Regions from separate parts of the Superficieibacter sp. genome, predicted to be linked through region 1. Evidence: predicted binding sites of a transcription regulator. Region 1 holds the regulator's gene; the other holds the start of a gene.
The links. Region 1 encodes PurR, which represses purine synthesis genes. Its sites were predicted from a motif close to CANGCAAACGTTTGCNTG; they were not measured.

Region 1 (8,005 bases):
CCGATAGTGTGCAGCAGGAAAATACCGTCCGGTTTCAGGTTACGGTCAACAATTTCAAAATAGGTTTTATAGTTTTTGGGGCCGACGTGCTCAAACATTCCGACCGACACAATGCGGTCAAACTGATCCTGCAAATCGCGATAATCTTCAAGCAGAATGGTCACGTCCAGACCTTCACAGCGCGCCTGCGCCATCTTTTGCTGCTCGGCGGAAATGGTGACGCCGGTGACGCTTACGTCATAATTTTTCGCCATCCACGACGCCAGACCGCCCCAGCCGCAGCCGATATCCAGTACCCGCATCCCCGGCTCAAGCTGCAATTTTTCGCAGATAAGTTGCAGTTTGGCACGCTGCGCATCCACCAGATTATCGGCTTCTTTCCAGTAGGCGCAGGAATACTGCATGTACGGATCAAGCATTCGGCTGAACAGGTCGTTACCAAGATCGTAATGTTCTTTGCCGACAATCCAGGCTCTTTTTTTACTTTGCAGATTGAACAGGCGACCGGCGGCAACGCGCAGGGTATCTTTCAGATGGTGAGGGAGCTGGCTTTCCAGCCCGGCACGCAGCACTTTGGTAAAAAATATATCCAGCCGGTCACATTCCCACCAGCCGTCCATGTAACTTTCCCCCAGGCCGAGTGAACCCTCCTGCAACACGCGCCGGAAGAACTGCGGGTTTTTGATCCGCACATCATAAGGGGCGGTGCCGTTAATGGCGATTCCGGCACGACTGAGTAACTCATTAGTAATGCGATACCAGTCATCATCCGGGATGTTAACGTCTTCTATACACGATGAACTCATAGCTTCTCCATCACGCGTATGTGATCAGAACCTTTTAACAGCGTAGATGCTATTTTGGGTTGTGAGAAATCTCACGGAAAATCCGTAAGCCTGCTATCCGACGTAGAAACAGAGGAAGGGAGAGTACCCTTGCCGAAATGCCATCCGTGGTTAAAACGGGTGAGTTCCTCCACCCGCTAAGTATCACTGATTTATCGTAATTATAAGACAACGAAAACCAGTATAGGACGCTAAACTCGCTGATTCAATACAAAAGTCTTAGCAAGCTAATTACATGCATACAACATAATCAGGCGCGACAGGACTTTTTATCTTCATCGTGTGCGACGGTGACGTTGCCGTTACGCTGCATCCGATAGCCCAGTCCCGCCAGCAATACGGTCGCCAGCATCACGCTGGTGGTGGTCAATAGCGGCGTTGCCATCAGCGAGGAAACCGCCAGGCTTGCCAGGAAACATAACCCGAGCTGTAACGTGTTCTGAAGCGCGGCGGCGCGTCCCGTGGCCTGCGGGAAGGGGCGTAAGGCCTGGGCGACCACAATCGGGTAAATCGCTCCGTTGACCAGCGCCATGATGCAAAACGGGATTAACAATGCAGTCAGAGAAGCTCCGTCGCTCAGGCCGATGCCCCAGGTCGCCACCACGCTTAATGCATAAACGCTCAGCAGCCAGGGCAGCAGACGCGCACCCTGCCATTTTTGCAGCGCAGCGCGACAGCCGTAGCCACCGGCCAGAAAAGCGATAGTTTGCGGTACATAGCTCAGGCCAATCACGCCAGGCCCATAGCCCATCGCGCTAAGAATAAACGGTGAACCCGTGAGCCAGGCAAAGAAGCTGGCAGAGCAGGCGGCATAAATCAGCACGTTGCCGCAATACGGGCGCGAACGCAACAGGGTCGCAAACGTCAGGGGACTGCGATCTTCAGGCGCTTTTTTCGGGGCGGGTTTCAGACGCAGGGCGGGCAGCATCAGCAGGATCGTAATAACGAAAAGAGTGGCGAAAATCGCCCGCCAGTCAAAATGTACCAGCAGCCAGCTTCCCAGCAGCGGTGCCAGCGCCGGAGAAAGCCCGACCAGCGGCATGATGGTGGCGAAGATACGATTAATTCGTTGGGCCGGATAATAATCGGTGACCATCGCCTGCCAGGTGACCGCCGCCGCGCAGACACCTGCCGCCTGGACAAACCGCAGGATCAGCAGGGTGGTGGCATCCTGAACCCAGAGCATCCCCAGGCAACCGAGCGCAAAAATAGCCAGCCCGCTTAGCAGAACCGGACGCCGGCCGTAACGATCCGACAATGGTCCCCAAATTAACTGGGTCAGTGCGAAGCCTGCCAGAAACAGACTTAAGCTGGCGCTGACCGCAGCGGCTGGAGTATTCAGGTCGCGCTGGATCGCCGCAAACGCCGGTAAATACATGTCGGTGGCCAGAAAACCCAGCACGCTCAGCCCGGCAAGCCAGACCAGAAAACCTTTTCCAGGTTGCATCGTTATTCTCTTATTGATGACAGATGATAGTGCGCCAGAGTGTAGGCAGTGCATTCCGGCTTGTGAAACGCTAATATTTGCGCGGTGACATCAAAAAATTTGCAGGCAGAAAATGTGGTCGGAATATTCCCTCGAAGTGATAGATGCGGTCGCACGCAACGGCAGTTTCAGCGCTGCTGCCCAGGAATTGCATCGTGTGCCTTCTGCGGTCAGCTATACCGTGCGGCAAATGGAGGAATGGCTGGGCGTTAGTCTCTTTGAGCGGCGGCACCGGGATGTGGAATTAACGCCTGCCGGGAGCTGGTTTTTGAAAGAAGGGCGGACTGTTATCAAAAAAATGCAGATCACCCGTCAGCAGTGCCAGCAAATCGCTCACGGCTGGCGCAGTCAGTTGCCGATTGCGGTGGATAATATTGTCCGCCCGGAGCGAACCCGGCAGATGATTGTCGATTTTTACCGTCACTTTCCCGACGTGGAGCTTATTGTCTTCCAGGAAGTGTTTAACGGTGTCTGGGATGCCCTCGCCGACGGGCGGGTGGAGCTGGCCATTGGCGCAACCCAGGCGATCCCGGTCGGCGGGCGCTACGCGTTTCGCGATATGGGAATGCTAAGCTGGCGCTGCGTGGTCGCCCACGATCATCCGCTGGCGAGTCTGCCGGGGCCGCTGAGCGATGATGAGTTGCGCAACTGGCCGTCGCTGGTACGTGAAGACACCTCGCGTTCGCTGCCCAAGCGCATTACCTGGCTACTGGATAATCAGAAACGGGTCGTGGTGCCGGACTGGGGATCGTCGGCAACCTGTATTTCCGCCGGACTGTGCGTGGCGATGGTGCCCGCGCATTTTGCCCGTCCGTGGATTGACAACGGAAAGTGGCGGGCGCTGGAACTTGAAAATCCTTTTCCTGATGCCGCCTGCTGCCTGACCTGGCAGCAAAGCGATATCTCACCTGCGCTGGCGTGGCTGCTGGAGTATCTGGGGGACAGTGAAACGCTGAACCGGGAATGGCTGCGGGAGCCGGACGCTGCGGCTCCCGATGAATAACTTAACGCCGATAGTCCACAAACGGGCCGTCGGCCACCGAGCGACGTTCGACCAGGCGCGGATGCACTTCAATGGACTTCGACTCGACGCGTTTATTAACGATACGATCCAGCAGCATATTAAACGCCGCTTCGCCGAGGGAATCCTTCGGCTGATGGATGGTGGTCAGCGCCGGAGTAAAAAACTCCGCGTTGCGCACGTTATCATAGCCAATGACTGAAATATCCTGCGGCACCCGCAGACCCATTTCATCAGCGGCGCACAGTGCGCCCATGGCCATAATATCACCGCCGCAAAAGACCGCCGTCGGGCGATGGGCCTGATTAAGGATCTGCTGCATCGCGTGGTAGCCGGATTCCGGTTCAAAATCACCCTGCACAATCCACGGCTGCGGAATAGTGATCTGCGCTTCTTCCATCGCCTTCAGGAAACCGCTCAGGCGACCTGCGCCGGTATTGCGCTCCAGGGCGCCGGGGATAATACCGATGTCCCGGTGCCCGCGTTCGATCAGGTAGCGCCCGGCCATGTAGCCGCCTTCAAATGCGTTATCAATGACCGAGTCGGTGAAGTCAGCTTTCGCCTCGCCCCAGTCCATTACCACCATTGGAATATGCCGGTACTCTTCGAGCATGGTCAGCAGGGGAGCCGGATATTCAGAACACATGACCAGCAGGCCATCGACGCGCTTTTGCGCCATCATCGACAGATAGGCCTGCTGTTTTTCAATATCGTTCCAGGCGTTACCGAGGATCAGGGTATAGCCTTTCTGGAAACAGCTTTTCTCGACCGCCTCAATAATTTCCGCAAAATAGGCGGCTTCGCTGCTGGTCGCCAGCAGGCCAATTGATTTAGTGTGGTTGACCTTCAGACTGCGGGCAACCGCACTCGGGGAATAGTGAAGTTCTTTTATCGCCGCCCATACCGCCTCACGAGTGTCTTCCGCTACAAAACGCGTTTTGTTAATAACATGTGATACGGTTGTAGTGGAAACGTTTGCGCGCTTCGCGACATCTTTAATTGTTGCCATTAAAATCTTACTCCAGACCCGATTACTGAACGCCTGCAAATAAAGGTAAACGTTTGCCTGCACACACCCCTGGCGCAAAATGTGATGATTGCAACAGGCCGGGAAAACGACACAGAACGTCAGGTGGGGGTCAATGGCTGGTACGCTTATAATTAAGCGTGGAATTTTGGCCGATTCTGAGCAAAAGGGAAAGCGAAAAAATGGCGATCAATCTAAATCAGGCAAGATTTTCACCGTCAGGTGTGTAAAAATGAACAAGCTCACTTTTCACAGGGTAATAACAAGGAGTAAAAATTGATGAGTACCGATCTTAAGTTTTCTCTGGTAACGACGATTATTGTTCTGGGTCTGATTGTTGCCAGCGGTCTGGTTGCTGCGCTGCATTGATTTTCCGGGGGAGGGCCACCTCCCTCGCTGATTGTTCTCTTTTCCGCAATACTCTTTTGCCATTTATGTAACTTCTGTTTTTTTGTGATTAATGTCATGCTTTTGACATCTTTTCGTCGTGCCGTTATTTCGACGGCTGAAACGGAGTCTGTGAATGAAAGTGAATTACCCCTTGCTGGCGCTCGCAATTGGGGCGTTTGGTATTGGCACCACCGAGTTTTCTCCGATGGGATTGCTGCCGACCATCGCCGAGGGCGTGGGCGTCTCTATACCTACCGCCGGAATGTTGATCAGCGCCTATGCCGTTGGCGTGATGGTGGGCGCGCCGGTGATGACGTTATTATTGTCACACCGAGCGCGGCGTAATGCGCTGATCTTCCTGATGGCCATCTTTACCCTCGGCAACGTGCTTTCTGCCATCGCGCCTGATTACACGACCCTGATGCTGTCGCGTATAGTCACCAGCCTTAACCACGGGGCGTTTTTTGGCCTTGGATCGGTGGTGGCGGCGAGCGTGGTGCCGAAGCATAAACAGGCCAGCGCGGTAGCGACCATGTTTATGGGGCTAACGATTGCCAATATTGGTGGCGTTCCGGCGGCGACGTGGCTGGGTGAAACCATCGGCTGGCGGATGTCATTTCTGGCGACGGCCGGATTAGGGGTGATCGCGATGCTCAGCCTGTGGTTCTCGCTGCCGAAAGGTGGGGCAGGCGAGCGGCCAAATGTGCGTCAGGAACTGTCAGTGCTGGTGCGCCCGCAGGTATTAAGCGCGCTGTTGACCACGGTGCTCGGCGCGGGCGCGATGTTTACGCTTTATACTTACATTGCGCCGGTACTGCACAGCATCGCCGACGCCACGCCCGCGTTTATTACCGTCATGCTGGTGCTGGTGGGAACGGGGTTTTCCATCGGCAATTATCTGGGGGGCAAATTTGCCGACCGCTCGGTGAGCGCAACGCTGAAAGGATTTTTGCTGTTGCTAATCGCGATTATGCTGGCGATCCCGTTGCTGGCGCGTAACGAATTCGGCGCGGCCGTCAGTATGCTGGTATGGGGCGCGGCAACCTTTGCCGTGGTTCCGCCCTTACAAATGCGGGTTATGCGGGTTGCCAGCGAAGCGCCGGGGCTGTCGTCATCGGTTAATATTGGCGCGTTCAACCTCGGTAATGCGCTGGGTGCAGTGGCCGGTGGGGCAGTCATTTCTGGTGGGTTGGGTTACGGCTTTGTCCCGGTGATGGGGGCGATTATTGCCGGTCTGGCCCTGCTGGTGGTGTTCTTCTCCGGCCGTCAGTCAGAGCGTGAAGCCTGCGCCAGTCGCTGATTACGCTCAGGCGCAGAAGGCGAAAACCTTCTGCGCCTGCCGGTTACGCCGCCAGATTCTGCGCGACGAAATCCCAGTTCACCAGCGCCCAGAAATGCTCCAGATAAACCGGGCGGGCATTGCGGTAATCAATGTAGTAGGCATGTTCCCAGACGTCCACGGTCAGTAACGGCGTGTCTGTGCTGGTCAACGGCGAACCGGCATTGGAGGTGGAAACGATAGCCAGGCTGCCGTCCGCTTTTTTCACCAGCCACGTCCAGCCCGCGCCAAAATTTTTAACTGCCGCCTCGGTAAACTGCTTTTTGAATTCGCTCACGCTGCCAAACGCTGCGTTAAGCGCGCTTGCCAGTTCTGCGCCAGGCTCGCCACCCGCGTTTGGTGCCAGGCAGTGCCAGTAGAACGTATGATTCCACACCTGGGCCGCGTTATTGAACACGCCGCCTTCCGCGCCGCAAACAATCTGCTCCAGCGTTTTGTTTTCCCACTCAGTGCCTTTGATGAGGTTATTGAGGTTGGTCACATAGGCCTGATGATGTTTGCCGTAATGATATTCCAGCGTCTCGGCAGAAATATGCGGTTCCAGCGCCTCTTTTGCATACGGTAATGCAGGTAATTCAAACGACATTGCATGACTCCCTTTTTATTTTGTTAACTTAATATCCACATATTAAGTATGGGTATATTAACAAAATAAAGCAGGAGGCAGAAGAGGGAAACCCTGCTGCGTTGGCAGCAGGGTTTTGATTAGCGGATATTTTTCGCTGTCATCACCCGGCGCGCGCCGACGTAATGACGAACCCAGTAGTCTTCGGTCAGCGAGGAGATTTGAATATCCTGACCGCTACGCGGTGACTGAATGAATTTGCCGTTACCCACGTACACGCCGACGTGATCGGCGGTGCCGCGTCCCTGGGTGCGGAAGAAAACTAAATCGCCGCTTTCCAGGCTGGTGCGCTCGACCGGAGCCGCATCACGCAGGTGATACATTTCATTGGCCGTGCGCGGGATGGGAATCTTTACCAAATCTTTATAGGCGTAGTAAACCAGACCGCTGCAATCAAAACCGGTGCGTGGAGAAGAACCGCCCCAGTGATAAGGTTTGCCAATCTGATTCATTAATTTCGACATGGCCGTTTTCTGCGCTTTTTGCATTCGGACCTTGTGAACTTCGCTTAATGCCAGCGGTTTGGCTGACGCATTCAGGCATTTCTTTTTATAGCCTTTGCGCACCGTACATTTTCCCGTCACGTTGACTGCGGCGGTTTTGGTTAATCGGGTTTTAGAGCGGCTGGTTTTACTGGCGGTGAGGGTGGTTTTACTTTTAGTTTTACTTTTGCTGCTGCTTTTACTGGTTTTTGTCGCTGGCTTACTGGTTGATTTGCTGGATTTTTTAGCGGAGGCCGTTTTCGTGTTTTTTGCCCCGGACGTCTTTGCCAGATGCGTTTTCTGCACGGCAGACGCTCTCGACTGTTCCGATGATAAGGCGAGTGGCGAAAAAGTGAGCGATGTAAACAGTAAAGCACAGAGCGTGATCGAAACTTTATTTATCCGCGCCACTGAGCATTCCCCTGATTCGGGCAGGCAAAGTAAGATGCCTGCGGGTGATGACAAAAATCCTGACGATTCTAATGCATAAAAAGCCTGAAAGTTAATAGTCTTTTTGCATCTAAAATAGCGATTCGTTAACGGGCGCAAAAAAAATCGTCATTTTGGCGGCTAAACGCTCACAGAGTGCGCGATAAATTTCTTTTATGAACAGGAAAAGCGTATTACCAGGGTGTCCTGGTGGCTAAGTCGATAAAATAATAGCGCGTGAATAAAATGTTATTTTCTGTCGCGGGCATGAAACGCTACAATGGAAGACTACTGCCGTAAAAGAAGTTTGAGGAAGCATGACAATGAGTACAACAATCGAAAAAATTCAGCGTCAAATCGC
Region 2 (8,005 bases), on a different contig from region 1:
TGCCGACCGCTTATGACATTCACTCACGATTGCAGGAACGTACACCATGCCAGTGTTACACAACCGCATTTCGAATGAGGAACTGAAGGCGCGGATGCTGGCCGAAACCGAACCGCGCACGACGATCTCATTCTACAAGTATTTTACTATCGCCGATCCCAAAGCTACGCGCGACGTGCTGTACACCGCGCTGACGGCGCTGAACGTTTTCGGGCGCATTTACCTGGCGCACGAAGGGATTAATGCACAAATCAGCATTCCACAAAGCAACGTTGACGCCCTGCGGACATTACTGGATAGCGTTGACCCGGCGCTTCAGGGGCTGCGCCTGAACATTGCGCTTGATGACGACGGCAAATCTTTCTGGGTGCTGCGCCTGAAAGTGCGCGACCGTATCGTCGCGGACGGTATTGACGATAGCAGTTTTGACGCCAGCGATGTGGGTCAGTATCTGAAGGCCGCGGAAGTGAACGCCATGCTTGACGATCCCGACGCCCTGTTTATCGATATGCGCAATCACTACGAGTACGAAGTGGGGCATTTCGAAAACGCGCTGGAAATCCCTGCCGATACCTTCCGCGAGCAACTGCCCAAAGCGGTTGAGATGATGCAGGAACATAAAGACAAGAAAATCGTAATGTACTGCACCGGCGGCATCCGCTGTGAAAAAGCCAGTGCGTGGATGAAACATAACGGTTTCAGTAAGGTCTGGCACATTGAGGGCGGGATTATTGAATATGCCCGCCGCGCCCGCGAACAGGGGCTGCCGGTACGTTTTATCGGTAAAAACTTTGTCTTCGATGAGCGCATGGGCGAACGCATCTCCGACGAGGTGATTGCGCACTGCCATCAGTGCGGCGCGCCCTGTGACAGCCACACCAATTGTCTGAACGACGGGTGTCACCTGCTGTTTATCCAGTGTCCTGCCTGTGCGGAAAAGTATGCCGGATGCTGTAGTGAAACCTGCCAGAGCGAACGCGCGCTCCCGGAAGAAGAGCAGCGCCGCCTGCGGGCCGGGCGGGAAAATGGCAATAAGATCTTTAATAAATCGCGGGGCCGTCTGAATACCCGCCTGGGTATCCCCGACCCGGAATAAGAGTCGTAAACCCGGCGGCAAACGCCGCCGGATACAGGTTATTTCTGCTGTACGCCTTCCACCGAAATGATCAGCTCAACATCCTGCGATGCCGGGCCCAGATCGGTTTTAATATTAAATTCTTTCAGGCTGATTTTGCCCGCCGCTTCAAACCCGGCGCGTTTGCCGCCCCACGGATCGTCGCCCTGGCCGATCATCTTCGCCTTCAGCGTGACCGGTTTCGTCACGCCGTTAAGGGTCAGATCGCCGGTGACATCCAGTCCGTCACCCGCCGCTTTCACAGCTGTCGACGTAAATGTCGCCTGCGGGAATTTTGCGACGTTGAGGAAATCCGCGCTGCGCAGATGTTTATCACGCTCGGCGTGGTTGGTGTCCACGCTGTTGGTGTTCAGGGTCACGTTCACTTTATCGGCGGCAGGATTTTTCTCGTCAAAAGTAAAGGTCCCGTCGAAGTCGCGGAACGTGCCGTACAGCCAGCTATAGCCAAGATGCTGGATGCGGAAATTCACGAAGGCGTGTTGACCTTCCTTGTCAATTTTGTAATCGGCGGCAATGGCGGAACCGGCGGTCAGCAACAGACTTCCGAGTAATAATCCTTGCAGGCTTTTTTTCATTTTACGCTCCAGAGTCAGGCGACGATTTTCCCAGCATACGGCGCAGGGTATCGTCTTTATCGATGAAATGGTGTTTGAGGGCGGCGAGGGCGTGCAGTACGGAAAGTCCTACCACGCTCCAGGCCAGCCACAGGTGCAGAGTGCCCGCCAGATCGGCCTGCGTACCGGCATCGGTTAGCGTCGCGGGGACGTTAAACAGACCAAATACGCTGATGGGCTGACCGTCGGCGGTCGAGATCAGATAGCCGCTGATGACAATGGCTATCAACAGAACATAAAGCGCGATATGCGCCAGCACTGCGCTAACGCGGGTCAGTCGGGAGTAGTGCGCCAGCGGCGCGGGCGCGGGGGAAATCACTCGCCAGACAAGCCTGATCACCAGCGCCATCATGAGCAGGATGCCGATGCTTTTATGTAATTCCGGGGCTTTGTGATACCAGCCGTCATAATAGCTCAGCGTCACCATCCACAGACCCAGCGCAAACATGCCGTAAACGGCAATAGCCACCAGCCAGTGCAGGGCGATTGAGACAAATCCATAGCGATGAGATGAATTTTTCAGGTTCATTCCCGGAGTCCAGGTTGTAATTATGTCGACTTACAATGCTGGCCGGGAAAATATATTGCAACATCAATTTCACATATTTCATAACTATTTAAACTTACTCAATAAATTTGAATTTATTATCGTTTTTTATTCATGATATTCGGGCTTTATACCTCAATTGTTGCATCATGGCGGGATTGTGACAGCGAAAAGTCATTCAAAAATTTGGCGCTAATTTTAAGATTTATTAAGTTATGTCAGCTTTTGTCAATGCAGGGGGCACGCTGGCGAATATAAGTACAAAATATGAGTCAGCTAATAATTAATGCGGCCCGCAGGCCGCAAACATTATTGCCGGAAGCGGGAAAGGGAGAATGGCGTTAAATCGAATTCGCTGGTTTTATCCTGCGCAAACAGCGCGGCAATTTCCCCCAGCGCCGGGGCGAATTTGAAACCGTGACCGCTAAGGCCGGTAATGAGTAGCGTATTTGGCTGACCGGGCAGGGTATCAATAATAAAATCTTCGTCCGGGGAATTATCATAGGTGCAGGCCGCGCCGTACAGACAGCCGCCAATGCCGGGAAGAATATTGCGCAGGAAAGAAAATGACTCCGAACCGTCGCTGGCAACCGTGCCAAACGCTTTACGTTCCTCAGGAGAGCGGATCGTCTGGCCGCCGTTATGCCTGCCGATTTTCAGCTCATTGTTTTCTGCCGGGAAGCCGTAAAACTGATCGCCATTGGGCATCTCACCGGTAAAGGCCGGAAAGTGATTCTTGCTGCTGTAGCGCCCGTCGGCCTGATGCCAGGCAAAAATTTTGCGTACCGGCTGTAGCGGCAGGTCCGGGAGCAGCTTCGTCACCCAGGTTCCCGCGCTGATCAACGCTTTGCGCGCGTGGTATTCGCCATCGGCAGTTTCGATGCTCACGCCGTCGGCATGATGGCGGATCGCCGTTACCGGACAATTAAAAAGCTGCGCACAGCCCGCGTCACGCGCCATCTGCACCCAGCTTTTGATCGCCAGCTCGCTGCGCAGTACGCCAGAATTTGCTTCGAAGAGACCGGTAAAATTATCGGGAATGCGAATTTCCGGCCAGCGGGCCATGACCGCCTGCGCGTCCAGCTGTTCGACATCCAGACCGAAGCGCCGGGCGCTGCTGGCGACGTTTGCCAGAAAGGAGGAATCCGCCGGACCGAGGTTGATCACGCCGGTGCGCTCAAATACCGCTTCGCCGGACGCTTCGGCAAAGGCGTCCCATAGCGCCTGGGCGCGGAGCACCAGCGGAACGTATTTTTCCCCTTCGCCATAGGCATGGCGCATCAGGCGCGTGTCGCCGTGGTGACTTCCTTCCGTATGCGGAGGCAGATGGGCATCGGTCATCAGCACCTTCAGCCCGGCACGCGACGCGTAGTAGCCAGCGGCAGCGCCAACGGAGCCACTGCCAATGATTAATAGATCGTATTGCATAATGCCTCTGTAAATTAGCTAACCTGACAAGAATTAGCATACGTTTATTATCCGGCAGCGCAAATAAGAAAGGCACCCGGAGGGTGCCTGTTGAGTGAATTTTAAGCATTAAACTAATGCCTGCGATACTCATTTTCCTGGTAGTCACCGGATTCTATTTTCGCGATACCGGCTTCTAATATTGAAATAAACTGACGGGCGACGTCAGTTGTCAGCCACAGGGTCTGACCAATTTCTGCTTCATTGGTCTCAGGCTGATTGGGGGTCTGGTAATGTAAACGCAGCATCAGTGCATCGTAGCTGTCTACGGTGCTGATGTCCCATCCGACGAGGGGATGGGTCTGGATGACTTCATTATTTTTTTCCATCATGACCCCTTTCTGTGCGTTAAAAGATAATAGCTCTCGGGTTCAATGCGTTTTTCTGAAGCAACTTAAGTATATCAATGATCGGGTAAAATGTTCCATTAAAACTATTTAACCAGAAATATTTCTTCGCAGGCACGTCTTTTTTGAACAATTAAGCGTGAGCTTGTTCGCTAATTTTTATTAAGTCAGCAGATCAATAAGATATTGACTAAAAAAGCAACAGACATCAGATGAAAAAAAAAGCCGGGGCGACCCGGCAAACATGCACAATGAGGGAGCAAAATTACTCAGTAATGAACCAGTCGTCCGCGCTCTCCCAGGTTTCCTGGAGAATTTCACTGATACGGTCTTTGTCTTCTTTCAGCCCGCCGAACACCGACAGGTTATTGGCGGCAGCGTAACGTACGCTGACGTTACCATCACAATCAGGAAAATGAGTGAGAACGCGTCGGGACAGCTCGCCCGCAAGGGCGTCCAGCGCACCGGGCGGTAACGTGGTGGTTCTGGCGATAGTGACTTCAATACGCATAATTGCCCCCTGTGAATGCACTGTATGTTTATACAGTTTAACGCATTGAGATACAACAGGGGGCGCAAAAAATTATTTTTTTACCGTCCAGCGCACCGTCTCACCGGCGAGGAACGGGATGAGGGTATCGTCGGAGAGGGCAATGGACTCAGCCACCGTGCTTTCCTCGCGCACCAGCTCAATGAAGGTGTCGTTAACCGGCAACTGATAAAAGCGTGGGCCGTTCAGGGAGCAGAACGCTTCGAAGTGGGCTAAGGCATTCATCTCTTCGAAAACGGTGGCGTAGCTGGCAAGCGCGGTCGGCGCGTTAAAGCAGCCCGCGCAGCCGCAGCTCGCTTCTTTGCGATGACGGGCGTGCGGGGCGGAATCCGTGCCGAGAAACGCGCGATCAAAACCGCTGGCAACCAGCTCACGCAGCGCCTGCTGGTGAATATTACGCTTGAGGATCGGCAGGCAGTAAAGATGTGGACGCACGCCGCCGACCAGCATGTGGTTGCGGTTAAACATCAGGTGCTGCGGGGTAATGGTGGCGGCGAGGCGCTCATTACCTTCGCGGACATAATCCGCCGCATCTTTCGTGGTGATGTGTTCGAAAACCACTTTCAGTCCCGGCAGACGCTGGCGCAGCGGCTCCATCACCGTGTCAATAAACCGCGCTTCACGGTCGAAAATATCGATATCCGCATGAGTCACTTCGCCGTGAACCAGCAGCGGCATCCCCAATTTTTCCATCCGTTCCAGCACCGGCATTATGGCATCAATATGGGTCACACCGTGGCTGGAGTTAGTGGTGGCGTTCGCCGGGTAGAGTTTGGCGGCGGTAAATACCCCTTCGCGATAACCGCGCTCCAGCTCAGCCGGGTCAAGCGAGTCAGTGAGATAACAGGTCATCAGCGGGGTAAAGGTATGGTCGGCAGGCACCGCATCCAGAATGCGCTGGCGGTAGGCAATGGCGGCATCCACAGTGACTACCGGCGGCGCAAGATTGGGCATAACGATCGCCCGGCCATAGACTTCACTGGTATAAGGCACTACGGTTTTCAGCATTTCACCGTCACGCAAATGAAGATGCCAGTCGTCAGGGCGGCGGATTTTAATAACTTGCGGTTGTTCTGTCATGGAAGCGCTCCGGCAGGTGAGAGTCAGTCATCAGGGCTGTTTTTGCCGGGCACTAAGAATAGGCGGAAACGTTTTCGTTTGCACTCTTTTCTTCAGCATCGTCGGATTTCGCCGGGCAGAAAAGTGCCCGGCGGCGCGTTAATGGGTAAAAGGAATGACGATCTCGCCAGGTTTGACTTCGAGACCTTTAGCGTATTTTTTCGCCAGCGCTTCGCCCTTGCTGCTGTCTTCACGCAGCACATACGCGGGCTGGTGGTTGAAGTAATTGCGCAGCGACTGGTTAAGATAAGGCAACAGCGTCTGCACGACCGGCTGCATTTTCTCCGGCTTAACGCTGGCGTCGATCACTTCCATTTCCTGTAAATAAATCGCGCCCTGCTCTTTATTGAAAACAGGAAGGGCTTTGAGTTTCAGGACGATGGTTGCTTTCTGGCTGCCAAACAGTGAATTCATATCCAGTGCGGCATCGCCATTCAGCGTAACTTTATTGGCCTCTTCCCGACCAATGGCGCTGGTAAGATTATTTAAGACAATGTGCGCGTCCGCCACTCCCGGCAGACCGATGTCTTTGGCGAAGTTATTTCGTTTTTGCAGGGCCTGGTTAATTTCATTTTCGCTCACCGTGTACTGGGTAAGCTGATTACAACCTGCCAGCACGCCGCTGATAACAAGCGCTGCGGCAACAACAATCTTCTTCATGGGTTTCCTCTGCATTACGCAATGATGCTCATCCTGGCATAATCCAGCATGTACTGTCAGCAGCGAATTGAACAGGGGAAAAGGCTTAAAAAGCGGGCGGACGCGAACGTCCGCCCGAGGATCAGGATGCAATGGACGTCAGCAGGTTAATTTGCGTCTGCTTCGCCATATTATCGCGGTAATCCGCCACCCTGGTGGGCCAGGTGATACCGGCGACAATCGTCAGGTTGCGCAGCAGCGGGAACAGGTGAATGTCATCTTCGGACAGCTCGCCGTTAACCGCGTTCGGCTGCACGATAAGCTTATCGAGATCGCGCAGTTCATTACTGATTTTTTTAATCAGTCCTTCTGAATGGGAAAGGTGATCGGCAAAGCTGCCAAGGGTCGCCTCTTTTTTCTCCGTAAAATAACGTCGTGCTTCGGGCGTGGAGAATTCATCAAACGGCGATTTTGCAAAACGCGGGATCAGCAGCCGGTTAACATAGGTATTTACCTTGCGCAGCCACTCTTCAATCGCCGGATTGCGTGCGCCGGTCAGCAGGGGTTTCCCATCGACTTTATCGACATAGTGAACGATATCAAGACTTTCCGGCAGATAGCGGCTGTCGTCTTTTTGCAGGATAGGGGCCATCTTCTGGCCGATCATTTTGATCGGCGTGGCCTCATCGTCGCTGAGCAGCGTAATAAGCTCCACAGGGATATTTTTGAGGCCGAAGATCATACGGGCTTTTACACAGTAAGGGCAGTGGTCGTAGATATATAGCTTCACGTTTCTCCTCCAGGTATTACCGTCCAGATGTTCAGTATGGAAGAGAAACAGACGCTTATCAAATCAGGTGCGCGGCTCGAGCATCCCGGGAGCGGCGCGTTTCTGGCTGAACTGCCACCACAGCGCCAGCAAGGTCATCAGGCCAATGACCCCCAGCATAAACCACGGCAGCTCGGCCTGGCCGGAGGCTTTCCCGGCATCAAACAGCCAGCCTCCGCCCGCGTAACCCAGTGCGCCACCAAAGGCTAACCCCAGCCGACTGAAGCCCATATAGCTCCCGCGTGCGCGTGCATCGGCCAGCTCCGCGCTGAGGGTTTCGCGCGCCGGTTCAGCGATAATCGAGCCGATATAAAAGGTGCAGATGAGTGTAAAGAGCTGCTGCAAATTGCCCACCAACCCGATGGGCAACATGCTGAGCGTCATAATCAGCAGCCCGGCCATCAGACGATGTTCGAGGCGAAAGCGTTTTTCGCTCCAGCGGGCCAGCGGATAAAGCAGACTGAGCGACAGCGTGGCTTCAATGGCGTACATCCATTTCACCGCTGAAGGCGTGCCCGCAATATCGTTAACCATAATCGGCAGCATTAACATCACCTGCACCGCCAGCATGTAGTAGCCGGTGAGGGTTAATACATAGGTTACAAAGCGTTTGTCGCGCAGCACTCGCGTCAGCCCCTCGCGCACCGGCGTTTTCACCGTGGACAGTTTCCACGCGGGCAGATACCAGGCGTTAAACGCCGCGCAAACCACAAACAGTACTGCGCCGACGCTACATACAAGGCTGAAGTCATACTGTA

Region 2: the regulator PurR is predicted to act here: its motif matches at 5,802-5,819, upstream of pyrC (dihydroorotase).

Annotation. Positions count from the first base shown of each region.
Region 1 is NZ_DAMAPU010000001.1:760,913-768,917, reverse strand. Features, by position in the region: gene cfa (cyclopropane fatty acyl phospholipid synthase) at 1-806, opposite strand, end outside; gene punC (purine nucleoside transporter PunC) at 1,096-2,292, opposite strand; gene punR (DNA-binding transcriptional activator PunR) at 2,405-3,334, shown strand; gene purR (HTH-type transcriptional repressor PurR) at 3,336-4,361, opposite strand; gene RT197_RS03900 (YnhF family membrane protein) at 4,659-4,748, shown strand; gene RT197_RS03895 (MFS transporter) at 4,903-6,069, shown strand; gene sodB (superoxide dismutase [Fe]) at 6,113-6,694, opposite strand; gene RT197_RS03885 (C40 family peptidase) at 6,814-7,626, opposite strand; gene RT197_RS03880 (Grx4 family monothiol glutaredoxin) at 7,968-8,005, shown strand, end outside.
Region 2 is NZ_DAMAPU010000003.1:247,877-255,881, forward strand. Features, by position in the region: gene RT197_RS07940 (rhodanese-related sulfurtransferase) at 47-1,096, shown strand; gene RT197_RS07945 (YceI family protein) at 1,135-1,710, opposite strand; gene RT197_RS07950 (cytochrome b) at 1,712-2,278, opposite strand; gene solA (N-methyl-L-tryptophan oxidase) at 2,606-3,724, opposite strand; gene bssS (biofilm formation regulator BssS) at 3,838-4,092, opposite strand; gene dinI (DNA damage-inducible protein I) at 4,376-4,621, opposite strand; gene pyrC (dihydroorotase) at 4,694-5,740, opposite strand; gene RT197_RS07975 (lipoprotein) at 5,879-6,439, opposite strand; gene grxB (glutaredoxin 2) at 6,561-7,208, opposite strand; gene mdtH (multidrug efflux MFS transporter MdtH) at 7,272-8,005, opposite strand, start outside.